Linked DNA regions of Variovorax paradoxus. The protein of the gene in region 3 interacts with the protein of the main gene of each other region in a pairwise test. Links are inferred from orthologs where the notes say so. Each region holds a gene or a part of one and is shown on either strand. Other genes may lie near its edges. The genes, in order: ftsA, ftsZ and QFZ47_RS14145.

Region 1 (3,021 bases), 1.2 Mb from region 3 along the record:
CGGCGCGCGCATCGGGCATTGCCTACGAAGACCTGTGCCTGCGCGTGCTGGCCTCGGCTTCGCTGGATGCCGCGGGGGGAGCGCAATAGCCATGGCCGACAGCATCCCTGTTCCGTTTGACGTCAAGCTCATGAACATCGTCTCGAACCTGGCGTTCGTGGTGGTGGCGCTCATGCTGCTGGCGGCGGGCGCATGGTGGGTGCTGCGCCAGCCGTTCTTTCCCATCGGCGGCATCAAGGTCGACGGCGACGTGACGCACAACAACACGGTGACGCTGCGCGCGAACGTCGCGCCGCAGCTCGCAGGCAACTTCTTCACCGTCGACCTGGCGCGTGCGAGAAGCGCTTTCGAGTCGGTGCCATGGGTGCGCAAGGCGGTGGTGCGGCGCGAGTTCCCGAACAAGCTGCGCGTGACGCTGACCGAGCAGGTGCCGGTGGCCAACTGGGGCGACGATGCCGGATCGAAGCTGATCAACGGCTTTGGCGAGGTGTTCGAAGCCAACGTGGCCGAGGTGGACGACCGGCTGCCGCGGCTCGACGGTCCCATCGAGCAGGCCGGGCAGGTGCTTGGCATGTACCGCGTGATTGCGCCGCTGTTCCAGCCCTATGACTTCAGCGTGGAAGAACTCACGCTGTCGAGCCGGGGCAGCTGGAAGGTGGTGCTGGACACCGGCGCCGAGATCGAACTGGGCCGCGGCCAGCCCGAGGAAGTGACGGCCCGCACGCAGCGTTTCCTGAAGACCGTGACCCAGGTCGCGGGCCAGTACCGCCGCACCGCGGCGGACGTCGAGGGGGCCGACCTGCGGCACAACGACGCCTATGCGCTGCGTCTTCGCGGCGTCACCACGGTCGTCGTTGCCGACCCCAAGACCAAGAAGAAATAGATAGCGAATACCGAGGACATTCAATGCCCAAAGAATACAAAGACCTGGTTGTCGGACTCGACATCGGAACCGCCAAGGTGATGGTGGTGGTGGCCGAGGTGCTGCCCGGCGGCGAACTCAAGCTCGCGGGGCTCGGCATTGCGCCGAGCAATGGCCTGAAGCGAGGCGTGGTGGTGAACATCGACGCCACCGTGCAGAGCATCCAGCAGGCCTTGAAGGAGGCCGAGCTGATGGCCGACTGCAAGATCAGCCGCGTCTACACCGGCATCACCGGCAGCCACATCCGCGGCATCAATTCGAGCGGCATGGTGGCGGTGAAGGACAAGGAAGTCACGCCCGCCGACGTGGCCCGCGTGGTGGAAACCGCGCGCGCCATCAACATCTCGAGCGACCAGCGCCTCTTGCTGGTGGAGCCGCAGGAGTTCGTGATCGACGGCCAGGACGTGAAGGAGCCGATCGGCATGAGCGGCATGCGCCTGGAGGCCAAGGTGCACATCGTGACCGGCGCGCAGAGCGCGGCCGAGAACATCATCAAGTGCGTGCGCCGCTGCGGCCTCGAGGTCGACCAGCTGATGCTCAACCCGCTGGCCTCGAGCCAGGCGGTGCTGACCGAAGACGAGCGCGAGCTCGGCGTGGTGCTGGTCGACATTGGCGCGGGCACCACCGACGTGGCCATCTTCACCAACGGCGCGATCCGCCACACGGCCGTGATCCCGATCGCGGGCGACCTCATCACGAGCGACATCGCGATGGCGCTGCGCACGCCCACCAAGGACGCGGAAGACATCAAGGTCGAGAGCGGCTATGCCAAGCAACTGCTGGCCGACCCCGACCAGCAGGTCGAAGTGCCGGGCCTGGGCGACCGCGGCCCGCGCATGCTGAGCAAGCAGGCGCTGGCCGGCGTGATCGAGCCGCGCATCGAGGAGATTTTCTCGCTGGTGCAGCAGGTGGTGCGCGAGTCGGGCTACGAAGAAGTGCTGTCCTCGGGCGTGGTGCTCACGGGCGGCAGCGCGGTGATGCCAGGCATGGTCGAGCTCGGCGAGGACATCTTCCTGAAGCCGGTGCGGCGCGGCATTCCGAAGTATTCGAGCGCGCTCTCCGACATGGTGGCGCAGCCGCGCGCGGCCACCGTGATGGGCTTGCTCGAGGAAGCACGCTTCGCACGCATGCGCGGCTTCAAGGTCGCGCAGAAGAACGGATCCGTAAAGACTGCGTTCGGACGTTTCAAGGACTTCATCGTGGGGAACTTCTGACCATGAACCACTCCCCACTCTGGCTTGCGCGCGGCGGTCCGCCCTTGCATTTCAACGAGCGATGGCGGCGCACAGGTCCACCGCCGCGACGACAGCTTCGTTGAACTCGTCAAGACACCAGAAAAATTCATAGATACACAACGGCAACTGCAAATTCAAGGAGTAAGAAATGACCATCGAAATGATCGAAGTCGAAGAATTCAACCAAGGCACCCAGATCAAGGTGATCGGCGTCGGCGGCGGCGGCGGCAATGCTGTCGCGCACATGATGGAGCGTGGCGTGCAGGGCGTGCAGTTCGTTTGCGCCAACACCGACGCGCAGGCGCTCCAGCGCAGCAACGCGCACAAGATCATCCAGCTGGGCACCAGCGGCCTGGGCGCGGGCAGCAAGCCCGACAAGGGCCGTGACGCGGCCGAAGCCGCGGTGGACGACATCCGCGCGGCCATCGACGGCGCGCACATGCTCTTCATCACGGCCGGCATGGGTGGCGGCACCGGCACTGGCGCCGCACCCGTGATCGCGCGCGTGGCCAAGGAGATGGGCATCCTCACCGTGGGCGTGGTGACCAAGCCCTTCGACTGGGAGGGCGGGCGCCGCATGACCAACGCCGATGCTGGCCTGGCCGAGCTCGAGGCCAACGTCGACTCGCTGATCGTGGTGCTCAACGAGAAGCTGCTCGACGTGCTGGGCGAGGACATCACGCAGGACGAAGCCTTCGCGCATGCCAACGACGTGCTCAAGAACGCCGTGGGCGGCATCTCGGAAATCATCAACGAGTACGGCGGCGTGAATGTCGACTTCGAAGACGTGCGCACCGTGATGGGCGAGCCCGGCAAGGCCATGATGGGCACGGCCGCCGCCGCCGGCCCGGACCGCGCGCGCAT
Region 2 (2,934 bases), 1.2 Mb from region 3 along the record:
CAGCAGTTCGCGCAGCAGCTTGTTGTTGAGCGCGTGGCCCGAGCGGAACGCGGTGTACGCCGCGAGCAGCGGCTTGCCGATGATGTACAGGTCGCCCATGGCGTCGAGGATCTTGTGCTTCACGAACTCGTCGTCGTAGCGCAGGCCTCCGGCATTGAGCACCTTGGTGTCGTCCATCACGATGGCGTTGTCCAGGCCGCCGCCGAGCGCCAGGCCCTTGCTGCGCATGTATTCCACTTCCTTGGTGAAGCCGAAGGTGCGGGCACGTGCGATGTCGCGGCTGTAGGAACCGGTGCCCAGATCGAACTCCACGCGCTGGCCGGTGGAGTTGACCACGCGGTGGTCGAAGTCGATCTCGAAGCTGAGCTTGTAGCCGTGGTAGGGCTCCAGGCTGGCCCACTTCTCGTTGGCGCCCTCGCCTTCGCGCACCTCGACCTTGCGCGTCACGCGGATGAAGCGGCGCGGCGCCTTCTGCAGCTCGATGCCCGCGCTTTGCAGCAGGAACACGAAGGACGAGGCCGACCCGTCGAGGATCGGCACTTCGTCGGCCGTGATGTCGATGTAGAGGTTGTCGATGCCCAGGCCCGCGCAGGCCGACATCAGGTGCTCGACCGTCTGCACCTTGGCGCCGCCGGTCGAGACGGTGGAGGCCAGGCGCGTGTCGGTCACCGCTTCGGCGGTCATGCGGATGTCGACCGGCTCGGGCAGGTCGACGCGCCGGAACACGATGCCGGTGTCCACCGGAGCGGGGCGCAGCGTGAGTTCCACGCGCTGGCCGCTGTGTAGCCCCACGCCCACGGCGCGGCTGATCGACTTGAGGGTTCGTTGTTGCAGCACGCCGAAGATTTTAGGCGCGCGGCGGCCATGCCGCCCTATTCCCCTCGCTATGGCAGCGATAGACATGGGTTCTATGCCAGGCGACCGGCGATGGACGCAAAGGGCACGAAGCGGACGCAGCGCCTAGAGTCGGCGGAAGTCCCTTTCAGGTCTTCCCCGTACCCCTTGCGAACCTTCGTGCCCTCTGCGTTCGGTTGCCTTGCCGTCAATCCGCTTGACGGCGCAGGAATGCCGGGATCTCGAAGTCGTCCATGCCGCCCGACGACAGCGCATCCACCTTGGCCGCGGCCATGGTGCGGTTGGTGCGCCACACGCTGGGAACGGCCATGCCGTCGTAGTTCGGCTGGTGGTTGCCGCCGCCGTGGCCGGCGTGGCCCGCATGGCCAGCGCCGAGCGTGGGCACGTTGAACGGGATGTTGTCGGTGCCGGTGCGGATCACTTCGAGCGTCGGGGCCTGGCGGCGCGCATCGGCGCGCGACAGGCCGGTGGCCACCACGGTCACGCGCATCTGGTCGCCCAGGCTTTCGTCGTAGGCCGCGCCGTAGATCACGTGCGCATCGGGCGAGGCGTAGGCGCGGATGGTGTTCATCGCGAGCTTCGACTCGTTGAGCTTGAGCGAACCCTTCGATGCGGTCACCAGCACCAGCACGCCCTTGGCGCCCGAGAGGTCGATGCCTTCGAGCAGCGGGCAGGCCACGGCCTGTTCGGCGGCGATGCGCGCGCGGTCCGGGCCGGCGGCGGCGGCCGTGCCCATCATGGCCTTGCCGGGCTCGCCCATCACGGTGCGCACGTCTTCGAAGTCGACATTCACGCCGCCGTACTCGTTGATGATTTCCGAGATGCCGCCCACGGCGTTCTTGAGCACGTCGTTGGCATGCGCGAAGGCTTCGTCCTGCGTGATGTCCTCGCCCAGCACGTCGAGCAGCTTCTCGTTGAGCACCACGATCAGCGAGTCGACGTTGGCCTCGAGCTCGGCCAGGCCAGCATCGGCGTTGGTCATGCGGCGCCCGCCCTCCCAGTCGAAGGGCTTGGTCACCACGCCCACGGTGAGGATGCCCATCTCCTTGGCCACGCGCGCGATCACGGGTGCGGCGCCAGTGCCGGTGCCGCCACCCATGCCGGCCGTGATGAAGAGCATGTGCGCGCCGTCGATGGCCGCGCGGATGTCGTCCACCGCGGCTTCGGCCGCGTCACGGCCCTTGTCGGGCTTGCTGCCCGCGCCCAGGCCGCTGGTGCCCAGCTGGATGATCTTGTGCGCGTTGCTGCGCTGGAGCGCCTGCGCGTCGGTGTTGGCGCAAACGAACTGCACGCCCTGCACGCCACGCTCCATCATGTGCGCGACAGCATTGCCGCCGCCGCCGCCGACGCCGATCACCTTGATCTGGGTGCCTTGGTTGAATTCTTCGACTTCGATCATTTCGATGGTCATTTCTTACTCCTTGAATTTGCAGTTGCCGTTGTGTATCTATGAATTTTTCTGGTGTCTTGACGAGTTCAACGAAGCTGTCGTCGCGGCGGTGGACCTGTGCGCCGCCATCGCTCGTTGAAATGCAAGGGCGGACCGCCGCGCGCAAGCCAGAGTGGGGAGTGGTTCATGGTCAGAAGTTCCCCACGATGAAGTCCTTGAAACGTCCGAACGCAGTCTTTACGGATCCGTTCTTCTGCGCGACCTTGAAGCCGCGCATGCGTGCGAAGCGTGCTTCCTCGAGCAAGCCCATCACGGTGGCCGCGCGCGGCTGCGCCACCATGTCGGAGAGCGCGCTCGAATACTTCGGAATGCCGCGCCGCACCGGCTTCAGGAAGATGTCCTCGCCGAGCTCGACCATGCCTGGCATCACCGCGCTGCCGCCCGTGAGCACCACGCCCGAGGACAGCACTTCTTCGTAGCCCGACTCGCGCACCACCTGCTGCACCAGCGAGAAAATCTCCTCGATGCGCGGCTCGATCACGCCGGCCAGCGCCTGCTTGCTCAGCATGCGCGGGCCGCGGTCGCCCAGGCCCGGCACTTCGACCTGCTGGTCGGGGTCGGCCAGCAGTTGCTTGGCATAGCCGCTCTCGACCTTGATGTCTTCCGCGTCCTTGGTGGGCGTGCGCAGC
Region 3 (2,999 bases):
CCTCGGCCAGGCGGCGCACCACGGTGGCGTCGAACGGCGAGCGGTAGCCCGCGAGCATCTTCGAGCCGGCGGTGGTGGCGAAATCGGTGGTGACGAAGATGTCCTTGTGCGCAATGGGCACGCCGGCGAGCGCGGGGGCGTTGCCCTTGGCGATCAGTGCGTCGGCGGCGCGGGCCTGGCCCAGCGTCACTTCCTCGTTTACGTCGACGAAGGTGCCGAGCGATTCATGGGCCTTCATGCGGCCGAGAAAGGCCTGGGAGGCCTCGACGGCCGAAACCTTGCGCTCGGCCAGGGCACGGGCGAGAGCGGCCACGCCCATCTGGTGCAATTCACCGCTGCTCATCATTCGATCACTTTCGGCACGAGAAACAGGCCGGCTTCGACGGCCGGGGCGCTCTTCTGGTTGGCTTCGCGGTTGTCGGGTTCGCTTGCCACATCGTCGCGCAGGCGCAGCGTGATGTCTTCGACGGCCGCCACCGGATGGGCCAGCGGCTCCACCCCGGCGGTGTCGGCCGAACGCATGCGTTCGACCAGGTCAAAAAAGCCGTTGATCTGGCTGAGCATGCGCTCGCTTTCGTCGGAAGCAAGCTGCAGCCGTGCCAAAGAGGCAATGCGTGCAATATCGGAAGCGGAAAGTGACATGGGTCGGACCGGCCGAAAAACCGGAAGTAATCGCACGCCGGAGAGGGTGCTAACACAGGAATCAGAGGGGATTCGGGTATTATCCCGCCTTTGCCGCAACCCCCGCGAACGCGCCGGCTTTTGCGCCAAAAACGATCAACTCACCCCGTCGAACGACCCAAAAAATAGAGCGACGACCTGCCGATGCGCAGGCGTGCTCCAGAGGATTCCGCACATGTTTGGAGCTTTCCGTCGGTATTTTTCCACCGACCTTGCGATCGACCTCGGCACCGCCAACACACTGATATTCGCCCGCAACAAGGGCATCGTGCTGGACGAGCCCTCGGTTGTCGCCATCCGCCACGAGGGCGGCCCCCACGGCAAGAAGGTGATCCAGGCCGTGGGCCGGGAAGCCAAGGCCATGCTGGGCAAGGTGCCCGGCAACATCGAGGCCATCCGCCCGATGAAGGACGGCGTCATTGCCGACTTCGTGATCACCGAGCAGATGATCAAGCAGTTCATCAAGATGGTGCACCCGCGCACGCTGCTCACGCCGAGCCCGCGCATCATCATCTGCGTGCCCTGCGGCTCGACCCAGGTCGAGCGCCGAGCCATCAAGGACGCGGCCGAGGCGGCGGGCGCCACCTCCGTCTATCTCATCGAAGAACCCATGGCCGCGGCCATCGGCGCCGGCCTGCCGGTCAGCGAGGCCTCGGGCTCGATGGTGGTCGACATTGGCGGCGGCACCACCGAAGTGGGCGTCATCAGCCTGGGCGGCATGGTCTACAAGGGCTCCGTGCGGGTGGGCGGCGACCGCTTCGACGAAGCCATCATCAACTACATCCGCCGCAACTACGGCATGCTGATCGGCGAGCCGACGGCCGAAGTCATCAAGAAGAACATCGGCTCGGCCTTCCCGGGCTCCGAGGTCAAGGAGATGGAAGTCAAGGGCCGCAACCTCTCCGAAGGCGTGCCGCGCAGCTTCACCATCAGCAGCAACGAAGTGCTGGAAGCCCTGACCGATCCGCTCAACAACATCGTCTCGGCCGTGAAGAACGCGCTGGAACAGACGCCGCCCGAGCTGGGCGCCGACATCGCCGAGCGCGGCATGATGCTGACCGGCGGCGGCGCGCTGCTGCGCGACCTGGACCGCCTGCTGGCCGAGGAAACCGGCCTGCCGGTGCTGGTGGCCGAAGACCCGCTGACCTGCGTGGTGCGCGGCTGCGGCATCGCGCTGGAACGCATGGACCGTCTGGGCAGCATCTTCACGAGCGAGTAAAAGGCGAAAGCCATCATCGGCCGGCCTCTGCTCGCGCAGGCCGGCTTTTTTGCCATCTGACGTTGCACACAGCCAGGCCTGAACCATGCCCTTGGGCACGCTCGATCGCACAGCCCCGCCCCTGTTCAACCAGGGGCAGTCGGCGCTCAGCAAGCTGATCTTCTTCGGCGCGCTCGCACTGTTCCTGATGGTGGCCGACGCGCGCTTCCATCTCGTGCAGCCGCTGCGCGCGGCCGTCGGCGCGGTGCTCTACCCGGTGCAATGGCTGGCGCTCAAGCCGGTGCAGATGGTGGTTGGCGGCAGCCGCTATTTCGAAGACCTGCAGGCGGCCCAGCGCAACGAGGACGAGGCGCGCAAGGCGCTCATGCTGCAGGCCGAGCGCGCGAGCCAGGCCGACACGCTCGCGCAGGACAACGCGCGGCTGCGCGCGCTGCTCGAGCTGCGCCAGACCACCCAGGCCCCGGGCCGAGCGGCCGAGGTGCTGTACGACGCGGCCGACCCCTACACGCGCAAGATCGTCATCGACCAGGGGCTCACGCAGGGCGTGGCGCCCGGGTCGCCCGTGATCGACGCGCACGGCGTGCTCGGCCAGGTGACGCAGGTGCAGCCTTTCACGAGCGAGGTCACGCTGGTGATCGACCGCGATCTTTCCATTCCCGTGCAGAACACCCGCACCGGCGTGCGCAGCGTGGCCTTCGGCGACGCGTCGGCGCATGGCGGCGGCCTCGAACTGCGCTTCATGGCCGCCAATGCCGACCTGCAGGAGGGCGACCTGCTGTCCACCAGCGGCGTCGACGGCGTCTATCCGCCCGGCCTGCCGGTGGCGAAGATCGAGCGCATCGAGCGCCGCGCCGATTCGGCCTTTGCGCGCATCTACTGCGTGCCGCTGGCCCATGTGACGGCTGCGCGCTACGTGCTGGTGCTCGCACCCACGGGGGCGCCCTCGGCGCCGCCGCCCGCGGCGCCGGCCGCCGCCGTGCGCAAGAAGCCCGAGGCCAAGCCGGCCGCCAAGACGGACAAGGCCGCCGACAAGGCCGACAAGAAAGCCGCGGAGCGCGCCCGATGATCAAGCGTCCCGGACAACAGCAGCTCCTGCTGC

Evidence for each region.
Region 1: the proteins of QFZ47_RS14145 (region 3) and ftsA interact in binary tests that used the Escherichia coli proteins (3 or more experiments, as listed by UniProt). The link is inferred for Variovorax paradoxus from one-to-one orthologs.
Region 2: the proteins of QFZ47_RS14145 (region 3) and ftsZ interact in binary tests that used the Escherichia coli proteins (3 or more experiments, as listed by UniProt). The link is inferred for Variovorax paradoxus from one-to-one orthologs.

Annotation. Positions count from the first base shown.
Region 1 is NZ_JAUSXL010000002.1:1,037,473-1,040,493, reverse strand. What follows is about bases 155-3,021. They hold ftsA (cell division protein FtsA), read left to right. Parts: upstream 155-906; coding sequence 907-2,136; downstream 2,137-3,021. Other genes in these bases: ftsZ (cell division protein FtsZ), read left to right, coding at 2,306-3,021; QFZ47_RS08660 (cell division protein FtsQ/DivIB), read left to right, coding at 155-883. Outside these bases: QFZ47_RS08665 (D-alanine--D-alanine ligase), read left to right, coding at 1-89; more of QFZ47_RS08660, read left to right, coding at 92-154. UniProt on the Escherichia coli protein: Essential cell division protein that assists in the assembly of the Z ring. May serve as the principal membrane anchor for the Z ring.
Region 2 is NZ_JAUSXL010000002.1:1,035,923-1,038,856, forward strand. The notes cover bases 155-2,934. They hold ftsZ (cell division protein FtsZ), read right to left. Parts: upstream 2,267-2,934; coding sequence 1,043-2,266; downstream 155-1,042. Other genes in these bases: lpxC (UDP-3-O-acyl-N-acetylglucosamine deacetylase), read right to left, coding at 155-837; ftsA (cell division protein FtsA), read right to left, coding at 2,436-2,934. In the rest of the region: more of lpxC, read right to left, coding at 1-154. UniProt on the Escherichia coli protein: Essential cell division protein that forms a contractile ring structure (Z ring) at the future cell division site. The regulation of the ring assembly controls the timing and the location of cell division.
Region 3 is NZ_JAUSXL010000002.1:2,203,293-2,206,291, forward strand. Bases 34-2,878 are described here. They hold QFZ47_RS14145 (rod shape-determining protein), read left to right. Parts: upstream 34-856; coding sequence 857-1,900; downstream 1,901-2,878. Other genes in these bases: gatA (Asp-tRNA(Asn)/Glu-tRNA(Gln) amidotransferase subunit GatA), read right to left, coding at 34-343; gatC (Asp-tRNA(Asn)/Glu-tRNA(Gln) amidotransferase subunit GatC), read right to left, coding at 343-642; mreC (rod shape-determining protein MreC), read left to right, coding at 1,986-2,878. Also shown: more of gatA, read right to left, coding at 1-33; more of mreC, read left to right, coding at 2,879-2,966; rod shape-determining protein MreD, read left to right, coding at 2,963-2,999. UniProt on the Escherichia coli protein: Forms membrane-associated dynamic filaments that are essential for cell shape determination. Acts by regulating cell wall synthesis and cell elongation, and thus cell shape.